Regions from separate parts of the Undibacterium sp. TJN19 genome, predicted to be linked through region 1. Evidence: predicted binding sites of a transcription regulator. Region 1 holds the regulator's gene; each other region holds the start of a gene.
The links. Region 1 encodes sigma-54, which starts transcription at its own class of promoters, with help from an activator protein. Its sites were predicted from a motif close to TGGCANGNAANCTGCTTT; they were not measured.

Region 2: ACO0LH_RS05230 (TorF family putative porin) is a predicted target of sigma-54. The motif match lies at 4,704-4,721, and genes of this name have one in related genera.
Region 3: prpB (methylisocitrate lyase) is a predicted target of sigma-54. The motif match lies at 3,359-3,376, and genes of this name have one in related genera.
Region 4: ACO0LH_RS22700 (urease subunit gamma) is a predicted target of sigma-54. The motif match lies at 4,361-4,378, and genes of this name have one in related genera.

What each region holds. Positions count from the first base shown of each region.
Region 1 covers NZ_JBMPPL010000001.1:684,807-692,030, forward strand. Annotated here, with positions in the region: gene ACO0LH_RS03195 (KpsF/GutQ family sugar-phosphate isomerase) at 1-368, shown strand, start outside; gene ACO0LH_RS03200 (KdsC family phosphatase) at 368-892, shown strand; gene lptC (LPS export ABC transporter periplasmic protein LptC) at 889-1,533, shown strand; gene lptA (lipopolysaccharide transport periplasmic protein LptA) at 1,552-2,127, shown strand; gene lptB (LPS export ABC transporter ATP-binding protein) at 2,129-2,881, shown strand; gene ACO0LH_RS03220 (RNA polymerase factor sigma-54) at 2,893-4,380, shown strand; gene hpf (ribosome hibernation-promoting factor, HPF/YfiA family) at 4,489-4,842, shown strand; gene ACO0LH_RS03230 (enoyl-CoA hydratase/isomerase family protein) at 5,150-6,244, shown strand; gene ACO0LH_RS03235 (ABC transporter ATP-binding protein) at 6,348-7,076, opposite strand; gene ACO0LH_RS03240 (ABC transporter permease subunit) at 7,087-7,224, opposite strand, start outside.
Region 2 covers NZ_JBMPPL010000001.1:1,126,971-1,134,194, reverse strand. Annotated here, with positions in the region: gene hypF (carbamoyltransferase HypF) at 1-151, opposite strand, end outside; gene ACO0LH_RS05245 (hypothetical protein) at 283-2,106, opposite strand; gene ACO0LH_RS05240 (YifB family Mg chelatase-like AAA ATPase) at 2,657-4,180, opposite strand; gene ACO0LH_RS05235 (accessory factor UbiK family protein) at 4,193-4,435, opposite strand; gene ACO0LH_RS05230 (TorF family putative porin) at 4,846-5,592, shown strand; gene ACO0LH_RS05225 (P-II family nitrogen regulator) at 5,608-5,946, shown strand; gene ACO0LH_RS05220 (ammonium transporter) at 5,967-7,224, shown strand, end outside.
Region 3 covers NZ_JBMPPL010000008.1:38,072-45,295, reverse strand. Annotated here, with positions in the region: gene acnD (Fe/S-dependent 2-methylisocitrate dehydratase AcnD) at 1-634, opposite strand, end outside; gene ACO0LH_RS19990 (GNAT family N-acetyltransferase) at 687-1,160, opposite strand; gene prpC (bifunctional 2-methylcitrate synthase/citrate synthase) at 1,195-2,343, opposite strand; gene prpB (methylisocitrate lyase) at 2,428-3,318, opposite strand; gene prpR (propionate catabolism operon regulatory protein PrpR) at 3,524-5,116, shown strand; gene ACO0LH_RS19970 (response regulator transcription factor) at 5,226-5,591, shown strand; gene ACO0LH_RS19965 (chemotaxis protein CheC) at 5,588-6,199, shown strand; gene ACO0LH_RS19960 (GGDEF domain-containing protein) at 6,199-7,203, shown strand.
Region 4 covers NZ_JBMPPL010000010.1:141,421-148,644, forward strand. Annotated here, with positions in the region: gene ACO0LH_RS22670 (HupE/UreJ family protein) at 1-43, opposite strand, end outside; gene ureG (urease accessory protein UreG) at 67-717, opposite strand; gene ACO0LH_RS22680 (urease accessory protein UreF) at 758-1,438, opposite strand; gene ureE (urease accessory protein UreE) at 1,441-1,959, opposite strand; gene ureC (urease subunit alpha) at 1,962-3,659, opposite strand; gene ACO0LH_RS22695 (urease subunit beta) at 3,656-3,961, opposite strand; gene ACO0LH_RS22700 (urease subunit gamma) at 3,971-4,273, opposite strand; gene ACO0LH_RS22705 (RNA polymerase sigma factor) at 4,575-5,177, shown strand; gene ACO0LH_RS22710 (hypothetical protein) at 5,174-5,677, shown strand; gene ACO0LH_RS22715 (hypothetical protein) at 5,769-6,986, shown strand.

The DNA of each region.
Region 1 (7,224 bases):
ATGTCATGCGCACAGGTGCCGATATCCCGCAAGTGGGGCCAGAGACTCAACTGAAAACGGCGTTGCTGGAAATTACCAAAAAGGGCATGGCGATGACAGCCGTGGTCGATCACAACCAGCATATCGTCGGCATCTTCACCGATGGTGACTTGCGCCGCTTGATGGATGGCACACGGGATTTTACGCAATTGCAGATTGCCGATGTCATGCATGACAAGCCACACCGCATACGGCCTGAACAATTAGCCGTGGAAGCTGTCGAAGTCATGGAAACCTATCGCATTAACCAGTTACTGGTGGCAGATGATGATGGCAGGCTGGTGGGTGCCTTGCATATTCACGACCTGACACGCGCCAAGGTGATCTGATGACGAGCGCAATCGACATGGCACGCCAGGTCCAGCTGATGATTTTTGATGTCGATGGCATATTGACAGATGGCAGTCTGCATTTCGGGCCGGATGGTGAAATGATGAAAACCTTTAATGTCCTTGATGGCCAGGGCATTAAATTATTACAGCAGGCGGGTATTGCCACGGCCATCATCAGCGCCCGGCAATCTGCCATTGTCACCAGACGCGCGACAGATTTGGGCATCCCGCATATCCGTCAGGGCATACATGATAAAAAATCAGCTTTCCTGCAATTGATTGCCGATTTGAACCTGCCTGCCAGTGCCTGCGGATTTATTGGCGATGATGTCATTGATTTACCGATACTGATGCGTTGCGGCTTTGCCGCCAGTGTGCCCAACGCCCATGCTGAAGTAAGACAGCGTGTGCACTATGTCACCACGGCTGGTGGTGGCAAAGGGGCGGCCAGGGAAATATGTGATTTCATCTTGCGGGCGCAAGACAAATACGAACTAGCTTTACAAAATTATCTTTCATGAAACATCATTTAACCATAGACCGTTTCCGTATCTGGCTGGCAGTCGTCATGCTGGGCGTCATCACGCTGGGCGCCATCTGGGTCATGGAAGTGGTAAGGCGTAATGCCGGTGATGAACAAAATCGTTCTTCCGCCAGGGCCGCACCCGATTATTATGTCGAGAAATTCAATTTCATACGGCTGTCCAACAATGGCAAGGCCAATTACCATGTCACCGGCGAACGCCTGATACACTTGCCCCGTAATGACAATATAGAAATTACACATCCGCAAATTAATAGTTTTGATGAAAACCGTACGCCTTTGCACTTGCGTGCAGAGCTCGCCGTTGTTTCACAAAAATCAACCACAACTTCGCCCAAACGCGAACATGATGAAGTGCATTTATATGACCAGGTCAGCGTTGAACGCCCTGAGGGATTGAATTCACAATTCATGCGGCTGGAAACAAATTATTTGTTGTTATTGCCAGATGAAGACCTGATCAAAACCGACAAGCCCGTCTTTGTAAAAACCAGCACGATAGAAACCACTGCGGTAGGTATGCTCGCCAATAATGCTACCCAGGAACTGGATTTATTGAGTAAAGTAAAAATGCATTTAAAGAGGCGTGTGAAGTCCGCTCCTCTTCCCATAAAATAAATAAATAGAAAGCAGAACATGAGAATGAAACCCATTTTTTCTGTGCCTGGCTTGCGCAAATTAATCGGCCTTGGATGTATGGGCCTGGCCCTCACCTCAGCCCATGCAGAAAAAGCCGACAGCCTGAAAGACACATTGATTGAAGCCGGCAGCACACAGAGCAAGGGACAGAAAGGCGTCCATGTTTTATCGAATGGTGTCCTGGTAACGAGAGGTACGCTGGTGGTCAAAGCTGAAAAAGCCGTACTGACAGAATCACCAAGTGGTGATCAGTTTGTCGTACTGAGCAGTGGCAGCAATGGCAAGGTCACGTTCCGGCAAAAACGGGATGGCGGTACCGATCTGTGGGTTGATGGCGAAGCTGACCGTGCCGAATATGATCAAAGTACCGAGGTCGTGAAATTTATTTCCAAGGCAAAGATACGCTACCTCGAAGGTAAAAAAGTCACCCAGGAACAAGAGGGTGAATATCTTTCCTATGACAGCAAAAACGATGTCTTTGATGGTGCCAATTCAACCAGCGGCAAGCATGTCGATGGCGATGGTCGTGTCAAAATAATTTTGCATCCAAAAACTGAAAAACAGGCCAATTAAGATGACGGCAATTGCTAGTACGCTGCTCGTCAAAGGGCTGCAAAAACGCTATGGCGCGCGCCAGGTAGTACGTGACGTATCGCTACAAGTGAAAAGCGGCGAAGTCGTTGGCCTGCTCGGCCCGAACGGTGCGGGCAAAACAACTTCTTTCTACATGATCGTTGGCCTGGTGCCATCGGACGCAGGTGACATCACGATAGATGCTGTCAATATATCTCAGTTACCCATCCATCAAAGGGCGGTGCTGGGCTTGTCATATTTGCCGCAGGAAGCTTCAGTATTTCGCAAGCTGACAGTCGAAGACAATATCCGCGCTGTTCTGGAATTACAGAAAAATGCCCACGGAAAATTTCTTTCGACCAAAGAAATCGATGAACGTCTCGATGCCCTGCTGGCGGATTTACAGATTGAAAAAATTCGTGAAAGCCAGGCCTTGTCGCTATCTGGCGGTGAGCGCCGTCGTGTGGAAATCGCACGTGCGCTGGCGACCAATCCCCGCTTTGTTTTGCTCGACGAACCCTTTGCCGGGGTCGACCCGATTGCCGTCATCGAAATCCAGCGCATTGTGCGCTTTTTGAAAGAACGTGGCATCGGCGTGCTGATCACCGATCACAATGTGCGTGAAACCCTGGGCATTTGCGATCATGCCTACATCATCAATCAGGGTGCTGTACTGGCAAGTGGCAAACCCGACGACATCATACAAAATGAATCCGTGCGGCGCGTCTATCTGGGGGAACACTTCCGGATGTGACGGGAATCATCATGAAACAAAGCCTGCAACTACGTACTTCCCAGCATCTGGCATTAACGCCCCAACTGCAACAATCGATACGGTTATTGCAGCTCTCCACTTTGGAATTACATCAGGAACTGGAAACCCTGCTGACAGAAAACCCCTTGCTTGAGCGTGTCGATGACCCGCTTGACCATGCTGTACGTCTGTTGGCCGATGGTGCCATCAACACCAGCAGCAGTGCCGCGGATGCCGGCATGGAAGCGCCAGCCATACGCGAAGAAGCAGCCGCAAGCACAGAGCAAAACCAGGAAGCTGAAGCCCCTGCCAGCAATGACACCATGAGCACCAATGAAGACGACTGGAGCTTCGATGATGGTCACCATGGCGCAGCAGCCAGCGATGATGAAGATGGCCGCCCACAACTGGGCGCAGCGCAAACTACCTTGCGCGAACACCTGCTGGAGCAAATGCGCCTGAACCTGCGCGAGCCACGCGACCGTGCGCTGGTAGAGCTGATGATCGATGCACTCGACAGCAATGGTTATCTGACTGAAACCCTGGATGAAATCCATGCCAGTTTGCCATTGGAATTGTGCATAGAACCGGAAGAGCTGGCCTTCGCGCTCAACATGCTGCAAAGCTTTGACCCGGCAGGTGTGGGTGCGCGCAGCCCGGCAGAGTGCCTGGCCTTGCAAATCAGGCGCCTGCCCAGGATTGCTTTCGTGACACGCCGCCTTGCACTAAATATTGTTGAGACACAACTCACTTTATTTGCACAACGGGATTTCACGAAATTAAAGAAAATACTGGACTGCGATGATGAAGATTTGCGCGATGCACAAACTGTCATCAGGCAATGCAAACCCCGGCCAGGTATCGCCTTTACTGCCGATGATTCAGACTATGTCGTGCCCGATGTCATCGTCAGAAAGTCAGGGAATGGCTGGCAGGTGCTCTTGAATCAGGATGTAATGCCAAAGTTGCGCGTCAGCAGCATGTACGCCAACATCATGAAACAAAACCGCGGTGAAAGTGGACTTGGTTCACAATTGCAGGAAGCGCGCTGGCTCATCAAGAACATGCGGCAACGTTTTGATACCATTTTGCGCGTTGCACAAGCGATAGTTGAAAGACAACGTAACTTTTTCACCCACGGTGCAGTTGCCATGCGCCCCCTTGTTTTGCGCGAAATTGCTGATACACTAGGATTACACGAGAGCACTATCTCACGTGTAACAACCCAAAAATACATGCTGACCCCACATGGCATGTTTGAGTTGAAGTATTTTTTCGGCAGCCACGTCGCGACGGAAACAGGGGGAGAAGCATCTTCCACCGCGATACGGGCACTCATCAAGCAATTGATAGGAGCAGAAGACCAGAAAAGCCCACTCTCTGATAGCAAAATTGCAGACATGCTGGGTGAACAGGGCATGGTAATTGCCCGACGGACAGTTGCCAAATACCGTGAAGCCCTCAAAATCCCCCCAGTGAGCCTGCGTAAATCTTTGTAAGTAGTCCTTGTAATCACGGTTTGAATTGCTATATATGATTTAGCTCAATGTTATTTGAACGCAAAGAGCTTTTCGTAATGGCAAGCAACATCACTATAGGAGCACAGTATGAATCTCACAATCAGTGGACATCACGTCGAAGTAACTCCTGCAATTCGTGAATATGTACATACCAAGTTAGAGCGCATCAGGCGGCATTTCGACCAGGTCATTGATATCGCCGTCATCCTGACGGTGGACAAGCTCCGGGAAAAGGAAAAAAGGCACAAAGCAGACATTAATTTGCATATCAGCGGTAAAGATATCCATGTTGAAAGTCTGGCACACGATCTCTATGCAGCGATTGATACGCTGGTCGATAAACTCGATCGCCAGGTCATCAAACATAAAGATAAAATACAAAGTCACCAGCACGATGCGATCAAGCACATACCTGATCCGGCGTCAGCCCAAGACGTGTAAGCCATAGCCCTGATCGGGCTGATGGCATCCAAAACAAGGACGCGAAAGGCGTCCTTTTTGTTTTCTTGAGACCTTATTGATGCTTTATTGACTCATCGTTGAGCCGTCACCAAGCATGGCAAAGTCATCATTTATATACATTATTCATGTTGACTGAGTCATTGATTAGCGCCAGACAATCCGTCGCATTCGCACAATCAGAAAATTTCTTTGCGCTATTTCTGCATATGCTTATACATCTAGTGACGTGCACTGCCTGCAAAGTTAGAATAACAGCTTCGTCCCTTACCCTGCATAGCGAATCACCATGAGCGAATTTGTACTCACTTCCGTCAAGAACCATATAGGCTTCATCACACTCGACAGACCCAAGGCGCTGAACTCGCTATCGCTGGACATGGTGCGGGCGCTGACCACGACCCTGCTGGCATGGCAAAACGACGCCAGCGTACGTGCGGTGTTTATTCATAGCAGCAGCGAAAAGGCTTTTTGCGCCGGTGGCGATATCCGTTTCTTTTATGATGTGGGCACGGCAACACCCAAGGGTGATTCTGCCCTGCTGGAAGATTTTTTCACTGAAGAATACGCTTTAAATCATTTGATTCATTTTTACCCAAAACCCTATATCGCCCTGATGAATGGCGTGGTCATGGGTGGTGGCATGGGCATCGCCCAGGCGGGTGAAGACTGCCGTCTGCGCATCGTCACCGAACGCACCAAGATGGCCATGCCGGAAGTGAATATCGGCCTGTTCCCGGATGTTGGCGGGGGTTATTTCCTGTCGCAGGCCCCGGGCGAGCTGGGCACCTATCTGGGATTGTCAGGTGAAATCATTACGGCAGCTGATGCCTTATACGCTGATCTGGCAGATGTCTTTGTACCGACATCCGGGATACCGGCTTTACTGGGTTTGCTGGAGCAGACAGATGCCGCGGATATACGTGTGGCCATACGTGAATTTGCTGCACCGTTCACAGCACAAATACAGCCAGAGAACAGCAAACTGGCAATACAGAGAGATGTGATAGACCAGGATTTCAATGGTAATAGCGTTAAGGCCATCTGCGAAAAGCTGCAAGAAAATAATGCCGAATTTGCACAACAGACCCTGGCGGTGATGCAGAAGCGCTCTCCCTTGCTGATGTCAGTCACGCTGGAGCAGTTGCGCCGCAGTGCTGCCATGTCAGTCTCTGACTGCCTGCGCATGGAAAGAAATATGGTACGCCATTGTTTCAAACATGGTGAGGTACTGGAAGGCATACGCGCTCTGGTGGTAGACAAAGACAATACGCCACGCTGGTCGCCAGCAACATTGGTAGAAGTCAGTGCAGAACAGATAGCCGGTTTCTTTGCTGAGGTATGGCCAGCACATGCGCACCCTTTGCGTCATCTGGCTGGCTAGGTAGCCATACCGGCAATACAGGCAATACAGACATTCATACCGCCGTCAAAAAAAAGGGGACAGCATGCTGTCCCCGTTTTTTTATCTGTAGAAGAATCATGCATCAATGTTGCGCGCCGCCCCCCAGATAAGCGGCTTTGACCGCAGGATCATTTTGCAGGCTGGCAGCGGGGCCGTGTACTGATATCTTGCCGTTTTCAAGTACATAGCCGTAATCCGCCACGGCCAGGGCAGCAGCGGCAAACTGCTCTACCAGCAGCATGGTCGTGCCCTGCTCTTTCAGCCGGACAATGATGCGAAATACTTCATCGACCAGGATAGGTGCGAGGCCCATGGAAGGTTCGTCCAGCAACACCACATCCGGGTTCAGCATGACAGCGCGTGCCATGGCTAGCATTTGCTGCTCACCACCAGACAAGGTACCGGCAAGCTGGTTCTTGCGTTCTTTCAGGCGCGGGAACAAGTCCATCGCTTTTTGCAGATCACTTTCAATATCACCGCGCGGGCGACTGCGGGTAAAGCGCGGGAAAGCACCGAGCAAAAGATTATCCGTGACAGACATGGTGGCAAACACGCGCCGGCCTTCAGGCGAATGGGCAAGCCCGGCCCTTGCTATCTTGTGTGAATCGAGGCCGGTCACATCTTTTCCTGCCAGGGTGACCTTGCCTTGCTTGGGTTTCAACATGCCGGAAATCGCCCGCATGGTCGTGGTTTTACCCGCACCGTTAGAGCCGATCAGTGTTACCACTTTTCCCTTCGGGACTTCAAGAGAAATACCGTGCAGGACTTCGACCTTGCCATAAGCCGCATGCAGATTTGAAATACTTAACATGGTTTTCTCCTTAAGCCGCGACAACGTCTGATGCATCGGCAACACTGCCGCCCAGATAGGCTTCAATGACTTTAGGGTCTGCCTGCACCGCAGCAGGTTTGCCTTCCGCAATTTTCTGCCCGAAATCAAGCACGGTCACCGTATCGCA
Region 2 (7,224 bases), 440 kb from region 1:
CCGACAGGCGTATAAGTACGCCATCTGTATCATTCGATACTTCACCATGCAACTGGCATTCCACCGCCAGCCGGTACACGGCAGGGCGAAAACCTACACCCTGCACAGTGCCCCTGACGCGTACCTCCTGATTCTCCAATACAGCTGACATGCCTGGTCCTCGTCATTCTGGCTACTTCAGCAGGAACAGACCTGCCTTCACTTAACGATGGTCTTGTCAGACGTGTTGCTGACAAAACAGCGGTGCGGAACTGATTATTTCCGCACCGGCACTGCATAGAGCTATTTACTGGTTTTTGGATATAAAGGGACCAGGGAGTTATAGATGTGGCTGACACCCGTGTTAGCCGGTTGCCCGCCGGGTTGTGAACCATTGGAATGGCAACTGAAACAGTTCGACCCGTTGCTCTTGCTGCTGACACCCTGGTCGTAAGTTTCCATGGTGGTGTTGTTGAGCAAATTGGTACCCACCTGATTACTGTTCGGGAACTGGGTATTCGGTGCTACGGTCTTGCCGCCGATAGTCCATGTTGCACCAGTCATGATGTAGTTGGCACGCACATCGCCGCTGATCAACTGGCTCAGCACACTGCTGTTGACGGAAATGACTTCTGTATTTTCCAGCAGCGCATTGGTGGCGTCAGAACCCGTGCCCCAGGCTTTCCAGCGCAGGGTGTCGCTTGGGGCGATGGTCTGGCCAGGGTTTGCGGTGATATTGGGGGATCCCGTGAAGTTCGCTTTTTGCACATTATAGGTCGTGGCATTTGGTGCAGAAAACACCCAGGTACCGCCGCTGCTTTGTGCCACGTTCACCGTACCGCCGCTGGCATTGGTGTAGCTGTAGGCTGCATTCGGTGTATTGCTGATGTGTTCGAATGTTGCCCAGATCATTTCAGGGTGACCGTTGGCGCTGCCCACCACATGCATGCCGACCAGTGCCAGTACCACAGGACGTGTCTGGCCAGTAGGTATCCATAATTGCGGATTGGATTTGTTATAGACCGGCACATTGGTGTTGACGGTGACATAGTTGCTGGCTTTTAAACCCAGTGCATCAAGACCAGCCGTGTCTATCCATGATGTTTTGACTTCCATTGCCAGCGCTTCAGAAGCGAGTAATTTGACGCCCTTGGATGCTGCATAGGCAATGACAGGGTCAAGTTCAGGCTGTGTCGTCGGGAAAACATTATTGGGGTTGGAGATATTGCCATTGGCGACACCGGTCTGGAAATAGGCAAACACATCATTGACCATGGTGGCGTAATACACCAGCGACTGATTTTGGCCCAACAATACGCCAGACAGGCTGCCTGCCTGGCCCTGGGTTGGTTCTATCGCATTGCCCAGGCTATCAATGAAAACCGTTTTGCCATTCGCCTGGAAAGCCTGCACCATATTCTTTGCTACCTTGCCGTCGAGTTTCAACAGTTGGGGCGCAACACGTACGGCCAGCGAGGTGTCCATCGGCGCTACACTGGGGACGGCGATTTTCTTGTTATTTGTATCGAAGAAACTGGGTTTCTTGCCTTCCTGCGCTTCTATGCGGCCAATTTCGACCAGCTTGCCGGCATTGCTGCGTATCAGCGATTGTCCTTTTTCAGTCTGTGGCGCAGGCAACACTTCAAATTCATGCCCGTTTTTATCCGCTATCCTTTGCAAGCCATTTGGACCCACCTGGGCGCTGCGGATGTTCAGCAGAGGCAGCGGCACATTTGGCAGGTTCGGGGTATAGGTACGCTGATTTTGCGCATTTTTGCCAGATACATTGAAAAAGACTGGTGAATTGAAAACCAGACTATTACTGCCACCATAAGAACTGGGGGCTGGCGAGGTCAGCCACAGGAACATCTGCTCCGACCATTGATAGAAACTACAATCGCCAGTGTTGGGGAAAGTCACGCTATTGGCTGGATTGACGGCACCATTCAAGGTTACGTTACCGCCGAACCAACCGGAAAAGGTCTGCGGCGAAACAGCGCACAATGGCTTGGCATCTTGCGGTATCACGGTTTGTGCCTGCACCTGGCCCGTCAGCAGTGGCGTGATCGCAACCGCCACACATCCCAGACATTTTGACATAGCGCCACTGCGCCGTATTGTTGTCATGAACCCACTCATTGTATTTCTCCCTTTTTTGCAAGATCAGAGCTGTTCTTTTCTCGCTTTTGATTTGACATCTGACTAAGTTGCTCACAGAAGACGCACGCCAGCATTGCCTGCATCTTTGAGGCGACAATTTGCTTACTGCATTTGCTAAAACTTCGTTTGAAGCGAAGGACTAAGAACAACACACGGCAAAAGACCAGAACTGACGGGCTTGCATACCTGGGCTGGCAATTGGTTGAAAAATCAGGCGAGGTATAAAAAATACAATAATCACTTGGAGTAGTAATTTAGCATGCATTTTATATAATTGAATATTAAATTATCAATTATTTGCAATTTTTATATGACAAAATGAAAAGTGTGCGAAATGCACGTCAGCAGACAGAAATTGCCGGATGCTGTCCGATAATTTGCTTTTCTGAAACTAAGAGAAATACGGGGGAGTAGATTTTATAGCGATGTAGAAGACGCGATATGCATGGCGCTGATGTCCAGGTGATGCATGTACATTGATGCTCTTGAGGTGCATTCGTGCACTTCGAGTGTTGAGCTAATGATCTTTGAAAGCACGCCGGTATTGTATGGCTTCTGCTACATGCGCAGCGCTGATCTGTGTTGCTCCCGCCAGATCGGCGATGGTACGGGCGACTTTCAAGACCCTGTGATAAGCGCGGGCTGACCAGTTGAGCTTGATCATGGCATTGCGCAATAGCTGTTCGGCCGCCTGGTCAGGCTTGCAGTGCACATCTATTTCTGTGGTGGATAACAGATTATTCGCCTTACCCTGACGCGCTTGCTGTCTGGTAAATGCCATTTCCACTCGTGCATGTATACTGGCGCTGGCTTCGCCGTCAGCCTGTTTCAGCAAATCGGCATGGGGCAGGGCACCAACCTGTATTTGCATGTCAATACGATCCAGCAAGGGGCCAGAGATTTTGTCCTGGTAGCGGGCAATCACGTCAGGCGTGCAACGGCACTTGCCATTGCTGTGGCCAAAATAACCACACGGACATGGGTTCATCGCCGCAATCAGCTGGAACCGGGCCGGAAAATCAGCCTGGCGGGCTGCGCGCGAAATGCAAATGTGGCCTGATTCCAGCGGTTCACGCAAAACTTCCAGTACCTTGCGGTCAAACTCAGGTAATTCATCGAGGAATAAAACGCCACGATGCGCCAGAGAGATTTCGCCTGGACGTGGTGTGCCACCACCGCCAACCAGCGCCACAGCAGAAGCAGTATGGTGCGGCGAACGGTAGGGTCTGGTCTTCCATTTCTCTATGGAAAATCCAGAAGTCAGCGATTGTACTGCGGCGGATTCCAGCGCTTCCTGATCGGTCATGGTAGGCAAAATGCCAGGGAAGCGCGCGGCCAGCATGGATTTTCCGGTACCCGGTGGGCCCACCATGATGACGGAGTGTGACCCCGCGGCAGCCACTTCGAGGGCTCGTTTGGCCTGCAACTGACCTTTGACTTCCACAAAGTCAGGATAATGTGGCCGTGTCGTTTGGGCGGCTGGCCGGTGACGCACCAGCTTTTGATCTGCGCCTATAGCAGCAAAGTGAGCACATACTTGCAGTAACGAATCTGCCGGATAAATGGCGGCATCGCTGACCAGTGCAGCTTCATCCGCATTCGCGCGAGGCAAGATAAAAGCCGGTTCCTGCTGTGATGCCTGCTGGCTTTTGCAGATGGCAAAAGTCATGGCCAGTGCCCCGCGTATCGGTCGCAATTCACCTGATAAAGAAAGTTCACCGGCAAATTCATACTGTTCCAGCGCATCACCGGGTATCTGGCCTGATGCCGCCAATATGCCCAGGGCGATGGGCAGATCAAAACGGCCAGATTCTTTAGGCAGGTCTGCCGGAGCCAGGTTCACTGTGATTCTTTTGGCCGGGAAATCGAACCTGGCATTCTGTAATGCCGCCCGTACCCTGTCCTTGGATTCCTTGACTTCGGTTTCAGGCAGGCCAACGATAGTGAATGCAGGCAAACCATTGGCGAGATGCACTTCCACCGTGACTTGCGGTGCGTCCATGCCATTGAGGGCACGGCTTTTGAGAACAGCGAGCGACATCGGGGTTATTGCCTATACGTCTTTTTGCGGGGATTCCAGTGCAGCGACTCTTGCTTCCAGTGCTTCCAGTTTGGCACGGGTCTTTGCCAGTACCTGGGCCTGAATATCAAATTCTTCCCGGGTGACCAGGTCCAGTTTGGAAAAACCCTGGCTCATCATCGCCTTGACATTCTTCTCTATATCTTTGGCCGGTGAGTTTTCCAACACCTGGTTAATCTTGGCTTGCATGTCATTAAAGAAATTTTGCTTATCCATACTTTATCCTCTATGTTGTAGTTGCACCTAATTGGTGCGCGCATTACCTGACTGTTTTTTTGTATAGAAACTTCATGCCTTTTATTGGTGCATAAAGCTTCAAAGCTTGCTTATTACTCTATTCACTTAAGAATGATAGCGCATCTTGCCATACCTCCATCTGGTATTGGGGGCAGGTGCATGAAATCAAGTGTTGTCTATCGTTTACCCCGGCTAACTACAGCTTGCAAAGGAGGCAATCATTCAAAACTAAGTAAAGTTACGTAGTTGGCACGACTCCTGCTAACAGGGAAGAGAAAAGAAAATTTAGCGTTCACGAAACACACTGGCGGGCCAGACAGCCAGATCGTCAAATGAACCCTGCAAGACTTTTATTCAATCCATATGTTTATCAATCAGGGGGAAGCGCAATGAAAAAACTAGTAATCGCCGCTGCTGTTGCCACTACTTTTATGAGTGCCTATGCATTTGCAGAAGACGCCAAGCCAGATAATGAAGTCAGCTTCAATATTGGTGCCGCCAGCGAATACCGTTATCGTGCTATTGCGCAGTCACGTATGGACCCTGCCTTGCAGGGTGGTGCCGACTATGTGAATAACCCTAGCGGATTTTACGCCGGCACCTGGCTGTCTACCATTAAGTGGACCAAGGATGCCGGTGGTGGCGGTGATATCGAATGGGATCTGTATGCTGGTAAAAAAGGCGAGATCGTGAAAGACGTATCGTATGACGTCGGCATTCTTTCCTATATTTATCCATCGAATGGCTTGAATAAAATCCCTGGTTTTGCAGACGCAAACACCACAGAAATCTACGGTCAGATCGGTACTGGCCCAGTCTATGCCAAGTACTCGCATTCCGTGACCAACCTGTTTGGTTTTGTGAATAGCAAAAACAGTGGTTACCTTGATCTTGGCGCCAACATTGATCTGCCAGAAGGGTATACCCTGGGTTTGCATGTAGGCCGTCAGACCATTAAAAACAATGGTGCCTACTCGTATTCCGACTGGAAAGTCGGTGTCAATAAAGAATTTTTTGGCGTGAACTTCGGTCTGGCTGCCCTGGGTACGAATGCCGACAGCAAACTGTATGTGACACCCGCCGGAAAATTTACAGGTAAAACCACTCTGGTTTTATCTGCAGTCAAATCCTTTTAAATATCCGAGGTCAGCATGAAACTGATTACAGCAATTATTAAACCTTTCAAGCTCGATGAAGTACGCGAAGCCTTGTCCACCATTGGTGTGCAAGGGATTACCGTAACGGAAGTCAAGGGCTTTGGGCGCCAAAAAGGCCATACCGAGTTATATCGTGGTGCCGAATATGTGGTCGATTTTCTGCCCAAGACAAAAATTGAAGCAGCCGTGGACGATGCCATCGTTGATAGGGCGATTGAAGCGATAGAAACCGCTGCCCGTACCGGGAAAATTGGTGACGGCAAGATTTTTGTCTATGACTTGCAACAAGTTGTGCGTATTCGTACCGGTGAAACCGGCAACGACGCGCTTTAATCGGCTACCAGGGAGTTCACATGAAAAAACTATTGAAGAACATACTGGCGGGGACAGTCTTACTGGCAACAGTCGGTTTTGCATCGCTGGCTTTGGCTGAAGATGCACCAAAAGCAGCTGCTGCGTCAGTGCCTGCTTCTACAGCAGTCGCCTCATCGGCTTCTGCTTCAGCCCCTGCGGCGTCGGCGACAGTTACAGCACCAGCCGCACCAGCTGTTTCCATTGCGGCCGCGCCTGCTTCAGCACCTGCTGCACCGGCTGTGGCTGCGGACCCTGCGGCGGCATCAGCAGCGGCGGCTGCACCGGCTCCGGTTCCCAACAAGGGCGACACGGCCTGGATGATGGTCTCGACCTTGCTGGTTATTTTGATGACCATACCAGGCCTGGCCCTGTTTTACGGCGGCCTGGTACGTTCCAAGAATATGCTGTCCATACTCATGCAGGTTTTCATGATCTTTGCCGTGATTATTGTTCTCTGGTGCATCTATGGCTATTCACTGGCGTTTACAGAGGGCGGCAAGTTCATCGGCTCGTTTGACAGGCTGTTCCTGAAAGGTATCTGGGATCCTGCCAAAGCCACCTTCAGTACGGCGGCTACCTTCAGCAAGGGTGTTGTTATTCCTGAATTTGTCTATGTAGCCTTCCAGGCGACATTTGCTGCAATTACTTGCGGCCTGATCATTGGTGCTTTTGCTGAACGTGCAAAATTCACGGCAGTATTGTTGTTCGTGGTCTTGTGGTTCACTTTCAGTTACCTGCCTATCGCTCACATGGTCTGGTTCTGGACTGGTCCTGACACCATCAAGGATGCAGCTACGGCGGCTACTGAACTGGTCAAAGGCGGTTTCCTGCAACAAAAAGGCGCGCTTGATTTCGCCGGTGGTACGGTCGTGCATATCAATGCTGCGGTGGCCGGTCTGGTTGGTGCTTATCTGATAGGCAAACGTGTCGGCTACGGCAAAGAATCGATGGCGCCACATTCGCTGACCATGACGATGATAGGCGCATCCCTGTTGTGGGTGGGCTGGTTTGGTTTCAATGCAGGTTCCGCACTGGAAGCTGGCGATGTGGCAGCACTGGCATTCGTCAACACCTTGCTGGCAACAGCTGCTGCAACTGTTTCATGGGTATTCGGTGAATGGATGTCCAAGGGCAAACCTTCCATGCTGGGTGGCGCATCCGGTGCGGTAGCTGGTCTGGTTGCGATTACGCCAGCCTGCGGTTTTGTTGGCCCTATGGGTGCACTGATCATCGGTCTGCTGGCAGGTATCGTCTGTC
Region 3 (7,224 bases), on a different contig from region 1:
TCACACCCAGTGCATCCACCATCGGTGTATGGCTGTCGGTACCGACCAGAGTATCTGGATAAGCTACCCCATCTGTCACTTGCACGACCGGTGACATGCGTTCCAGATTGATCTGGTGCAGGATGCCATTACCGGGTGGGATCACATCGACATTCTTGAATGCCTTTTTGGTCCAGTTGATGAAGTCAAAGCGATCTTCATTACGCCTGTCTTCAATCGCACGGTTTTTGTCGAAAGCATCGGGATCGAAACCACCACACTCAACCGCCAGTGAATGATCGACCACCAGTTGGGTAGGTACGACGGGGTTAACCAGTGCCGGGTCACCGCCTTGCAGGGCAATCGCATCGCGCAAACCCGCCAGGTCTACCAGCGCAGTCTGGCCCAGAATATCATGGCAAACCACACGGGCTGGAAACCACGGAAAATCCAGGTCGCGCTTGCGTTCTATGAACTGGCGCAGGGAATCAGTCAGCATAGCCGGGTCGCAACGGCGCACCAGATTTTCTGCCAATACACGTGAAGTGTAGGGCAGCTTGTCATAGGCACCTTTTACGATGGCATCTACTGCTTCACGTGTATCGAAGTAATCCAGAGTAGTGCCGGGTAGTGGCTTGCGGAATTGAGTATTCATGGCTCGCTATTTTCAATATTAGTATTCGGTATTCAGGGCAATGCAGAACAACTCAGAGTTGCAATTTGAAACCTTCATGTGATGCGATAAAACCCAGGCTGCCATAAAAGCGATGTGCCTGCAGTCGTTTCTTGTCGCTGGTCAACTGTACCAGTTGACAACCGCGTTCACGAGCCAGCTGTATGGCCTGCTCAATAAACCAGTGACCTATGCCCTGCCCGCGCAAGTAGCCATCGACCCGCACGCTTTCTATCATGGCGCGGGTAGAACCTTTCCGGCTCAGGCCAGGGATTAAAGTTACCTGCTGCATGGCAATGACGCGGCCATCCATCTCGGCCACCATCAGAAACTGATTGTCGTCAGCTGTTATGCGGTCAAAGGCCTCGACATAACATGCGTCGTCAGAACCCACACCTTCACGGTTCTTGCCCAGGTCATCATCAGCGATGAGTTCCAGCAGGCGCGGCAGATCCTGCTTCACAGCGCGCCTGATGCTGAGTTTTGAGAAATCTGCCTGCACTGTCATCTTGCAACCTCTGGTTTGCTAATTATGGTTTAACTTATTTACGTTTATTCAGGGGAACAAACTTCAGATCTTCAGGACCTACATAATTGGCACTAGGACGAATGATCTTGTTATCGATACGTTGTTCTATGATGTGTGCTGCCCAGCCCGATGTACGCGCGATCACGAACAAGGGTGTGAACATGGCGGTCGGCACACCCATCATGTGGTAGGACACGGCAGAGAACCAATCCAGGTTAGGGAACATCTTCTTGATATCCCACATCACGGTTTCCAGACGTTCGGCGATATCAAACATCTTCATTGCCCCAGCTTCTTTAGACAGGTTGCGCGCCACTTCTTTGATGACCTTGTTACGTGGATCAGAGATGGTGTAGACAGGGTGACCGAAGCCGATGACAACTTCCTTGTTTTCTACGCGTTTCTTGATATCCGCTTCTGCTTCATCAGGATTGTCGTAACGCTTCTGGATTTCAAACGCGACTTCATTCGCACCACCATGTTTAGGGCCGCGCAAGGCACCGATCGCGCCAGTGATGGCAGAATGCATGTCTGACCCCGTACCAGCAATCACACGGCCAGTAAAAGTGGATGCATTGAATTCATGCTCTGCATACAGTATCAATGAAGTATGCATGGCTTTTTCCCACGAAGCGCTTGGCTTTTCACCGTGCAGCAGATGCAGGAAATGACCGCCTATGGATTCATCATCCGTTTCGGTTTCTATGCGCTTGCCATTATGGCTGTAGTGATACCAGTACAGCAGCATCGAGCCCAGCGATGCCATCAGACGGTCAGCGATATCGCGTGCTCCAGGAGTGTTGTGATCGTCTTTTTCTGGCAAGACACAACCCAGTACAGAAACGCCAGTACGCATGACATCCATAGGATGTGATGAAGCAGGTAGCCATTCCAGTGCCGCTTTCAGGTTTGCTGGCAAGCCACGCAAGGCTTTCAATTTAGTCTTGTAAGCACGCAACTCTGCAACAGTGGGCAATTTGCCATGTACCAGCAAGTGGGCAATTTCTTCAAATTCGCAAGCATCCGCCACGTCCAGGATATCGTAGCCGCGATAATGCAGATCATTACCTGTCTTGCCTACGGTACACAGGGCAGTATTACCCGCAGTAACCCCAGACAGAGCGACGGATTTCTTGGGTTTGAAAGGAACTGCTTCAGTCATGATTTTTTCTCCATTGATACATTAGATGTGCTATTCCCGTCTGCTGGCTTGATGCAGCACAAGGTCGGGAAAGTCTATTTAGTCTTATTTGGCTTTTTGCTGCGCAAACAGCGCATCTAGCTTTTGCTCAAAGTCGTGGTAATTGATGCGTTCATACAATTCCATACGGGTTTGCATGGTATCGACGACATTCTTTTGCGTACCATCACGGCGTATCGCGCCATAGACGTTTTCTGCCGCCTTGTTCATGGCACGGAAAGCTGATAGTGGGTACAGCACCAGACCCACATCCACCGCGGCCAGTTCTTCAACAGAGAACAAAGGAGTGGCACCAAACTCGGTAATATTTGCCAGAATAGGTACTTTGACTGCATTGGCGAATTGCTTGTACATCGCCAGTTCAGTAATCGCTTCCGGGAAGATCATGTCAGCACCTGCCTCTACGCAAGCCAGTGCACGCTCTATCGCCGCTTCCAGGCCCTCAACTGCCAATGCATCGGTGCGTGCCATAATGACGAAGTTGTCGTCGGTACGCGCATCTACCGCTGCCTTGACGCGGTCTACCATTTCCTGCTTGCTGACGATCTCTTTACCTGGGCGATGGCCGCAACGCTTGGCTCCTACCTGGTCTTCGATATGAATGGCAGCAGCGCCAAACTTGATCATGGATTTGACAGTGCGCGCTACGTTAAAGGCGGATGAACCAAAGCCGGTATCCACATCGACCAGCAAAGGCAGATCGCAAACATCAGTAATGCGGCGCACATCGGTCAGAACATCGTCAAGGTTGGAAATGCCCAAATCAGGCAAGCCCAGTGAACCGGCAGCGACACCGCCACCAGAAAGATAGATCGCCTTGAAACCGGCACGTTTTGCCAGCAAAGCGTGGTTAGCGTTAATCGCACCTACCACTTGCAAAGGGGATTCTTCTTGCATGGCCTTACGAAAGGCTGCGCCTGCGGAGTAATTACTCATGTGAATTCTTTCAGGTTAATGAACAGAGTTGACTACCCGCATTGCAATCAGCGTGCCAACCCGGGCTGCTAGCCATGAAAATTGTTGATTCATATACAAATCAAGCACTTATCTTGGATGAAGTCATGAGTGTCGCTAGTCATTATCGGCAAAATGTTTCATAATTATGTTTCAAAATAAAATTTGAAACATAATTGAAACTAATATGAAACACCCTGCCTTGCCAAGAGATAGTAGTGACAAACCCGTCATCTGGACAGTTTCAATTTCGCGATTGTTCGATATGTTCCGCGACATCATGGTTGAATATGATGGGATTGCAGACATAGAACCTATTCATATGGGCTTCGAAGAGGCCGCGCAATACCTGCGCGAGCGCTTGCAGACTGAAAAATGCGATGCTGTCATTGCAGCAGGTTCAAATGGTGCGTACCTGAAAAACCGTTTGCCCGTGCCTGTCGTCATCGCCAAAGCCAGCGGCTTTGATGTCATGCAGGCCTTGGCGAGGGCGCGTAAAGTGTCACCTGCCATAGGCCTGATCAATTATCAGGAAACCATGCCTGAGCTGGCCGATTTCAAGAACACCTTCGGCTTTCCGCTGGAACAGCGCACCTATGTCACCGAAGAAGATGCCCGTGCCCAGATCAGCGAACTGAAAGCAACAGGCATCAAGGCTATCGTCGGTGCCGGCCTGATCACTGACCTGGCAGAAGAAGCCGGGTTGACAGGCATCTTCATGTATTCTGCCGCTTCAATACGCCAGGCTTTTGATGATGCACTCGAAATTGCCCGACTGACAAGACTGGAATCTTCTCGGGGCCGCCATCACCCGGCTGCCGAATCACTGCGTGCCAAGCATACCCTCAGTGATTTACGCGGTGATTCAGCGCTGATGCAAAACACCCGGCAATCCATTGCTCTGTTTGCCCGTTCTCCTGCCACTGTCCTGTTGCAAGGTGAAACCGGCACTGGCAAAGAACTGGCAGCCCAGGCCATGCACAGGGAAAGTCCAAGAGCGCGCCAGCCTTTTGTGGCGGTCAATTGCGGTGCCATCGCTGAAAGCCTGCTGGAATCGGAATTATTCGGCTACGAAGAAGGGGCTTTCACCGGTTCCAAACGTGGCGGTCATGCGGGTTTGTTTGAAACTGCTCACCGCGGCACGGTCTTTCTCGATGAAATTGGTGAAATGCCCCTGCCCCTGCAAACCCGTTTGCTGCGCGTGCTGGAAGAGCGTGAAGTCGTCCGTGTGGGCGGCATGCGGCCAATACCGGTGGACGTGCGCATCATCAGCGCCACCCATTGCGATCTTGAAGCCCGGATAAAAGAAGGAAGGTTTCGTGCCGATTTGTATTTCCGGCTTGCCGTATTGCGTCTGCATCTACCCTCTTTACGGGCCAGGCAAGAAGATTTGCTGCCACTGGCAGAATGGTGCCTGAAACACGCCCTGGCAGCCATGGGTGTACGCCAGCATACCAATCTGCATGCAGAAATCGCTAGCTGCGCTCCGCTTCTCCAGCAATACACCTGGCCGGGTAATGTCAGGGAATTACGCAATCTGATGGAAAGACTGGCCCTGTTCCTGGCAGCCGAACCCTTACAGGCACTGACGCCCGGCTTTGTCAGCAGAACTTTGCCAGAACTGGCTATCAGTACCGATTTAACAACAAGCCCTGCACCGTTGCTGATACCGGAATCACTGGAGCAGGTCATGGAAAAATTCGGTCAAAACCGTGAGGCAGCAGCCGATTATTTGGGGATCAGCAGAACCACCCTATGGCGACGTCTGAAGAAACATTAATTGATCATCTTGACTACTAAATTTTCTGCGCTCTAAGGTAAAATGAATTTAAGCTACTACCAGCACGATTTGCAGCTGCCAGGTAGATTCGTCCCATATAAAAAATATTATGAAAAAACTACTAATTGTTGATGATAGCAAGGTTTCACGCATGGTGATCCGTGCACACATCAAGGCCGCTCATCCAGAGTGGGAAATTATTGAAGCAGGCAATGGCGACGAAGCCATTAAATCGGTAGAAGAACATCAGCCTGACTTTTGCACAATGGACATCAATATGCCTGGCATGCTCGGCACGGATGCGGCTGAAATGATATTGCAGAAAAATCCCAGGATTCGTATTGCGATTTTTTCTGCGAACGTGCAGGACACAATGCAAACAAGGGCCAACTCCATAGGCACGATTTTTGTAGCAAAACCGGTTACAGAAAAATCCATCACCATCGTACTTAAATATTTCGCGAGCGGACAATGAATTCCTTGACCGAACTTCATCTCGATGCATTAAGCGAGGTCTTCAATGTCGGAGCAGGGCGGGCCGCGGCCAGCCTCAGCGATATTGTCGGTGACGAAGTCCGGTTGTCCGTGCCATCAGTAGAGATTCGCAAGTCATCTGAAATAGATTTTGCCGCCATCGGCTTGCAAAGCGAAAAATTTGGGGCAGTACATCAGACATTTAGCGGTTCATTTGAAGCAGAAGCAATTTTGCTGTTTACCGAAGCGCATGCGCTGGAAATCGTGCGCGATATGATGGGCTCGCAAATCAGCATAGAAGATCTGGCTGAATTTGAGCAAGAAGCCATGTGTGAATTGGGCAATATCATCCTGAACGCCTGCCTGTCTGCCATGGCAGACATGCTCAATATCCCCCTGAATTGTTCTCTGCCTGATTATTCTGTGGCCACGACCGAAGAGATATTCCGCCGCATCAGTGATGATCTGGATCAACCCTATATCCTGTTGCTGCATATTGATCTGGCGATAGAAAGACGGCATTCTGAAGGACATTTGATTTTCTTGTTAAGTTCAACTTCCCTGAAGGATTTGGTCTTCCAGCTGGACAGGTTTCTGGGAGCTGTCTGATGACACAAGTGTTACTTCCCTCGCCGTTCGCTTTGGAACAGATATTAAATTCCATCAGCCTGGGTTTGATTGTCGTTGACTGCAATCAGATCGTCAGACTATGGAATGGCTGGGTGGAAAAACATAGTGGTGTTCAGTCTACGCAGGCCGTAGGCAAACATATATCCGAAGCTTTTGAAGAACTTCCCAGCCGTGCGATCTTAAGTGCCATCAGCAATACGCTGAATTACGGCCTGCCGGTAGTCTTGTCGAATGCGCTGCATCGTTCGCCCCTGCCCCTGTTTCAGCGCGGCGAACAGGAAACGGAAAAAAAACGCATACACCAGTCCATTACCCTGACCCCGATCGCATCAGAATTTGGCGGACGTGATTGCCTGATACAGATCAGTGATTCAACGACATCGATCAAGCGCGAAAAAATCCTGCTCTCCCATTCCGAGACCTTGAAACGGGAAGCAACGACCGACAGCCTGACGGGTATTTATAACCGCCGTTTCTTTGACGAACATTATAAAATGGCACTAGGCCATGCGGTACGTCATAACGTGCCCTTGTCAGTATTCATGGTCGACATCGATTATTTCAAGGAATACAACGACAGCTATGGCCACGTTGCAGGTGACAAGGCACTGATACAGGTTGCCTCTGCCCTGCGCAAACAATTGTTAAGGGCGACTGACGTGCTGGCCCGTTTTGGGGGCGAAGAATTCATTTTGATGTTGCCAAATATGGCACCTGATTCTGCCATGCAGTTCGCAGAAAAATTGCGCGTTTCAGTTTTGGATCTGAATATTCCCCACATCAAATCCCGGGTCAGTGAACACATCAGTATCAGTGTGGGTTTCAGTAATTTTTACAAACACCCGGATATTGATCAGCATGCCTTGCTGAAATGTGCTGATGCCGCCCTCTATGAAGCAAAGAAGTATGGCCGCAACCAATGCCATTACCTGCCTTTGCAACATTTTGATGCGCACTCGATACAGCAGATAAACCCGTCTTAGACCAACGAGAAGTTCATCACG
Region 4 (7,224 bases), on a different contig from region 1:
GTGACATTGCCAGCATGCCGATCATTTTTTGATGTAACTTCATATTATTCTCTCCCTGATTTGTGTTCAATTCTTTACAACATCGAGCATGCCTTGCTGACGAATGAACGCAACGACCGTCGCCAGACCGTCGCCTGTACGCAGGTTGGTAAACACGAATGGCCGCTCGCCGCGCATGCGTTTGGCGTCTTGCGCCATGATGTCAAGGTTGGCACCGACATGCGGTGCCAGATCCGTTTTGTTGATGATCAGTAGATCAGAGCGGGTAATGCCAGGGCCACCCTTGCGCGGTATCTTTTCGCCGCCTGCCACGTCAATCACGTAAATCGTAAGGTCAGATAGTTCCGGACTGAATGTCGCGGCCAGATTATCGCCACCGGATTCAACCAGGATCAGATCCAGGTCCGGAAAATCTGCGCTCATACGGGCAATCGCCTCCAGATTAATCGATGCATCTTCACGGATTGCCGTATGCGGGCACCCCCCTGTTTCTACTCCCATCAGCCGCTCCGCAGGCAAGGCGTCAGCACGCAATAATATTTCCATGTCTTCCTTGGTATAAATATCGTTGGTGATGACGGCCATTTCATATTGATCACGCATGCTCTTGCAAAGCATTTCGCACAATGCCGTCTTGCCCGAACCAACCGGGCCACCAATACCGACGCGTAAAGGGTTGGAAACCACAGTGGTTGATTGCGTATTTTGTATAGTCATTTTTTGTCCTTTTGTTTCTTATTTTTGTGCGGGGTAAGATTCACGAGCGATACAGGCGGCTGTATTGCACTTCATGCTGCATGGATAAAAGTGACAAGCCAGGCGACCAGTTCGATAGCTGATGGTCTTCCAACTGCTGTGCTATTTTCGCTGCGGCTTCCAGTTCTGGTCGCAAAGACAGCAATAAGCGTTGGCCGGCGACTTGCCCAAGCGGGATGGATTTCACGCACACCAGTGCCTGATTTTCTGCCCATGAAAACAACATGCCCAAAACAGCCGATTCTGCGGGTACCTGCAGGGCAATAGCAGCACAAGCCAGTGCCGTGGGTAAAGGTATTTCTGTTTCAGTCTGCAAAATGGCCAGCAACTCTGGGTCAGCTATTTGCAAATCGACGACCAGTTTCCCAAGTGAATATCCCATCTGTATGCTTTCAGCCCGAAATTCTGCTGTATCGCGTGCGGCAACAAACAAATTGCTCCAGTACGAAACCTGAGCCTGGTCTTTACGTGAAAACGCCTGTAATAATCGCCAGAGTATCGGCGCTTCAAAACGGGCAACGACTTCATGCAGGTAAGCAATGATCCAGCTTTTTGCCGTCACTTCGTTCTTGACCAGACCTTTTTCTATTGCTGCTTCCAGACCCTGTGAATAGCTGTACGCGCCTATCGGCAAGGATGGGCTGGCGAGTTGCAGCAAATGTAGCAAAGCCGTGGCTTGCATAGCTATGACTGCTTGTCTGAGGGGCGGTGAATACGCTGACGCAATGGTATGGGAGCCAATGGATTATGAGAATGCCCATCGTCCCCACCATGATGGTGCCCGCCGCCATAAGCACCCGATTCGGGTTCAAAACTGGCCTGTTCTTCCACTACATGCGCCCCGAGACCTTGCAGCATTTCTTTCAACACCGGATCTTTGCGTATACGCAAAAATCCATCGCCAACCTGTGCCTGCGTATGGCGGTTACCCAAATGAAAGGCACAACGCAATAAATTGAACGCGGTGTCACATTCAACCTTGTAGGTTGGTTCAGGCGCGGCAATGATTTGTATGACGCGGCCATCATTGGCCTGCATCAAATCACCGTGGCGCATGACCGTGCCGCGTACAGTGAAAACAGCAACATCTTCACCGCTTGTCAGTGTTGCCCGCAATCGGCTCTTTTCACGCAACTCATAAGGCAGTACCAGTTGCCCGGCAATGCTGTCAGCACTATCGATTTTTTGTTGTAAGGTGAGCATAGTTAAAATAAAAAATATCTTTGTGCCATAGGTAAAATCTTTGCTGGCTCGCAAACCAGCAATTCGCCATTGGCGCGCACTTCGTAGGTTTCGGGATCGACTTCCATCTTTGGCGTCAAACTGTTATGAATCATGTCTTTCTTGCGGACACTGCGGGTGTTTTTAACCGGGATCAAGGTCTTGTTCAGTTTTAATTGCTCTGCCAGGCCAGCGTCAAAGCCCGCCTGCGAGACAAAGGTAAACGATTTTTTCAACCCGCCACCAAAAGCACCAAACATCATGCGGTAATGAACGGGTTGTGGGGTGGGTATTGATGCGTTCGGATCACCCATCTGCGCCGCAGCGATCATGCCACCTTTTAATATCATGGAAGGCTTGACACCAAAGAAAGCTGGTTTCCACAAGACGATGTCAGCAATCTTGCCCGCTTCAAGTGAACCGACAGCATGCGCAATGCCGTGCGTCAGCGCAGGGTTGATGGTGTATTTGGCGATATAACGCTTGATGCGGAAATTATCATTACTGGCATTGTCTTCAGCCAGTGAGCCACGTTGCTGTTTCATCTTGTCTGCCGTTTGCCAGGTGCGCATGATGACTTCACCCACCCGGCCCATGGCCTGGGAATCAGAAGACATCATGGAGATGGCACCGATATCATGCAAAATATCTTCAGCAGCAATCGTTTCACGCCGTATGCGCGACTCGGCAAAAGCAATGTCTTCCGCGATGGCTGGATCAAGATGGTGACACACCATGAGCATGTCGAGATGCTCATCCAGGGTATTGACAGTATAGGGGCGGGTAGGATTGGTAGATGAGGGCAACACATTTGCCTCACCTACTGCCGCAATAATATCGGGTGCATGGCCACCACCCGCACCTTCGGTATGAAAGGTGTGGATAGTCCTGTCCTTGAATGCGGCCAGGGTATGTTCGAGAAAGCCACCTTCATTCAGCGTATCGCTATGAATGGCAACCTGTACATCCATCTGGTCTGCCACGCTCAGGCAATTGTCGATGGCCTGCGGTGTTGTACCCCAGTCTTCATGCAGCTTCAGGCCTATGGCACCTGCCCTGATCTGTTCTTCCAGCGGTAAAGGCAGACTGACATTCCCCTTGCCCATAAATCCCAGGTTCATGGGAAAAGCGTCTGCCGCCATCAACATGGAATGCAGATGCCACGACCCGGGTGTACAGGTTGTTGCAGCCGTGCCTGTGGCCGGACCTGTACCACCACCCAGCATGGTGGTGACACCGCTCATCAACGCTTCTTCAATCTGCTGGGGACAAATGAAATGGATGTGTGAGTCTATGCCCCCAGCGGTCACGATCTTGCCTTCACCTGCAATAATTTCTGTCGCACCGCCAATTGCCATGTCGACGCCAGACTGTATATCAGGGTTGCCGGCCTTGCCTATGCAGGCGATCAAGCCATTTTTAATACCGATATCGGCCTTGACGATGCCCCAGTGATCAATGATGACGGCATTGGTGATCACCGTGTCCATGACATCGGCATGCGCCCTTTGCGACTGCCCCATGCCATCCCGTATTACCTTGCCACCACCAAATTTCACTTCTTCACCATAGATGGCAAAGTCTTTTTCAATTTCTATAAACAGATTGGTATCTGCTAGGCGGATACGGTCACCCGTGGTCGGCCCAAACATCTCTGCATAAGCCTGGCGTGAAATTTTCATAGCGCCCCCATAACTTTGCCACTGAAACCATAGACTTTCCTGTCTCCAGCGAGCGCAACCAGTTCTATGGTGCGTTGCTGGCCTGGCTCAAAACGCACGGCGGTACCTGCGGCGATATGTAAACGCATGCCATACGCCAACTGGCGATCAAACTGTAATGCAGGATTGGTTTCAAAAAAATGAAAATGAGAACCCACCTGTATAGGTCGGTCACCACTGTTTGCCACCACAATGCTCAGTGTGGGCCTACCGACATTGAGCTCTATCTCTCCATCGGTAATCAGCATTTCACCAGGTATCATAGATTTGCCTCAAGGAATAGGATGGTGGACTGTCACCAGTTTCGTGCCATCCGTGAACGTGGCTTCTACCTGGATATCGGGAATCATTTCGGCTATGCCTTCCATGACATCGGCACGACTTAATATCTGCGTGCCTTCTGACATCAGTTCAGCAACCGTTTTGCCATCGCGGGCCCCCTCCATGATGGCAGCGCTGATCAGCGCCACCGCTTCAGGGTAATTCAGCTTCAGGCCGCGCGCCTTGCGCCGCTCTGCCAGCAAGGCCGCGGTAAAAATCAGCAGTTTGTCTTTTTCTCTGGGTGTCAGGTCCATATTCTCGCGCTCACCTATCAAACATCTTGTTCACTCTGGCTGGATAAATCAGCTTATAGCTGATTCCCATATGCAATGATGTACAACACAGCAAGTTTTGAACCAGCACAATTCGACTCTTAATTCGTTTTTTGCACCAGTAAAAATCATTAAATCACCAAAATGGTGCATTTATGCTTGTGACCATTATTTGCTTTATCAGTACATTGCCAATTTAGCAGTTTCATTGTACTTCTGTAAAAGTTTTTGGAACTTTTCACTCACTTCGGAGTAATACCTAAAAACAATCAATGAAATGCATGTGGATACCGCAGACCAGGACATCAGCTTACTCAGGCAAATGCGCGACGGTGATGTTGCGGCTTTTCAACGCCTGTACCAACGCCACCAGGGATCTATCTACCGTTATGCCCTCATGCGTTGCGGTCGCCCGGCAATGGCAGCAGACGTGGTACAGGATGTTTTCATGGGTTTTCTGAATAAAGCCTATCGGTATGACGCTGGACTGGGAAGTTTGCAAAATTTTTTATTCGGCGTCGCCCGCAACTTATTGTTGAAGCAGGATAAGCATGAACGACGTCACCAGTCTTTACCAGGCAATAACGATGAGGATGGTGAAGAAGTATTGATGAGCGACGTTGCAGAACCATCCGACATTGTTTTCACCCAACAGATGACAGAGCACGTCAGACAAGCCGTGGCGGTGCTGCGCCCCCATTATCGTGACGTCGTCATTTTATATGAGCTGCAAGAGTTGTCCTATGCAGAGATTGCTGTGATTTGTGACATAGACATAGGTACAGTGAGATCCCGATTATCGAGAGCACGGGCCGCTATCCTGCAATACAGCGAGCGCCTGGGCTGGCGCCCTGATGCAGAGGCGAAAACAGGAACAGCGAAATGAACGATCACATGAATACGGTGCAAGACAATAATGAAGCAATACTGGACAAGCAGTTCAGTCTCTTGCGCAAAGACTTGCAAGAACTGAATACGCCTGAAGTAACTGAACAGCGTCTATTGCAGGCATTTAGCGCGCAGTATGGAAAAGACAAAAAACAGGCGCTCAAAATGCGTTGGCAACCTTGGCTGGCTGGCATGTTGACACTGTGCGGCAGTTTTGGATTGGTGATGCTGACCTTGTTATCCACAGCACCTTTGCAAGAACTGTCATCACAAAACCCTGCCCAGGCGAATACCGAGCTGCCGCCGTTTGTCGCCCTGGTTCCGTTAGAGCGCCTGGAGGAAGGAACAGCACACATGATGGAAACTGAGGTTCCCGCGGCCTGGTTGGCCAGTCAGGGCATGCCCGTGAGCCCAGAGATTGCCGGTGAAATGGTGCGCGCTCAGATGTTGGTAGATGCAGAAGGATCTCCTTTGGCGATGCGCCTGCTCAAAAATTAATGTATCTGTTATGTACGTGTTTTAAGCAAAAAATTTAATTTCACGATTACATCTCTTAATCACAGCTAATCTTCAACGCTAAGGAAACATCATGACTATCAAATTATCAATGCTGATTTTTTTGAGCTATTCCTGGAATGTGACACACGCCAATGTCATTAATGACAGTATTACTCCCATCACAACAGAGGAAAAACAAACAGGTCTGCATCTTGAGATTCATCAGCCCACACCGCTGGCACCGATAGCACCGATAGTACCGTTGGCACCTATGCGGCCTGTGCCGCCAATGCCAGCCATGCCAGTACTTGCCGCATTGGCTGGCTTGCCCGAAACCAGTACAGTCAATAAAACCATTTCAGATGCAATGATTGCAGCAAGAAATGCCAGCGATGCCATGAACGCCGTTTTTTCTGGCATGCAGGACATGCATATTTCCAACCCTATAAAAAACGCGGCATATAGTGCAGAAATCATTACGGAAAAAACGCAGACTCTGGCTGACGGTAATCAGATCAGCAATAAGACTTCCAGTATGGTCTATAGGGACAATGCAGGCCGTACTCGCTATGAAGTACGAGATAACAAAGGGAACTTGTCGCAAATCCTCATCAGCGACCCGGTCGAAAACTCACGTTACGTAGTCATACCTGAAAGAAAGACTGTCACCAAGGTCAGTCTGTTGAAAACATCGGATGGGAAAATCATGGCCGAAAAACAGAGGCAGGAAGGGAATATAGGCCGGATGTATCTGCAAACGAATGAAGATGAAATCATCATCAAGACATTGAAAAAGAAAAACGATGACAAGTCTGATGACAATAAAGGCCCACGAGAAGAAATAAAGGTCATCAATGCAAAATCTGCCAGTTTTGTGCCGGGCCCACATACTGCCTTCATGAGTGCGACCGACAATCTGATTAACATCATAAAAACTTCTCCACTGCCAACTGCTTTCACGGATACTCACTGGAGTAACAAAACAAGCACCAAGGATATGGGTACAAGAGAATTCGATGGTGTTCGTGCAGAGGGAAAAATGCGTTCATACCAAATCCCTGCTGGAGAGATTGGCAATAAAAATCCGATTACCGTTAGTTCAGAAACCTGGTATTCCACTGACTTGCAATTGACCGTCCTTATCAAGCAAAGTGACCCACGTACCGGCGAATGGAGTTACCGTCTGAGCAACCTGAAACGTGCAGAGCCAGCCGCAAACCTGTTTACTGTTCCGGAAGGGTACACCGTCAGAAATGTTAACCTTGCACAAAAAATCGTCATCGAAAAACGCGAAGAAAAGAAACCCTGATCCCTCTGGCCAGCCGGGCCGTTTTTGCAGGGCTTGTGAGTGAGCAGGGCCAGTATCCCGACCTGCCCTGCCGCTCTTTTTTAAAGTTGCTTGCCAATATTCCCGGGATTGGTTATAGTTTTTCCATGCACGCAATCCCCCATCCCCTGCCGAACACGAACTTATGCGCTATCAATGCCGCATATGCTGTCGTGCACGCAATTGCGCCGCCTGCTTTTTCCATCTGCGACATCTCCAT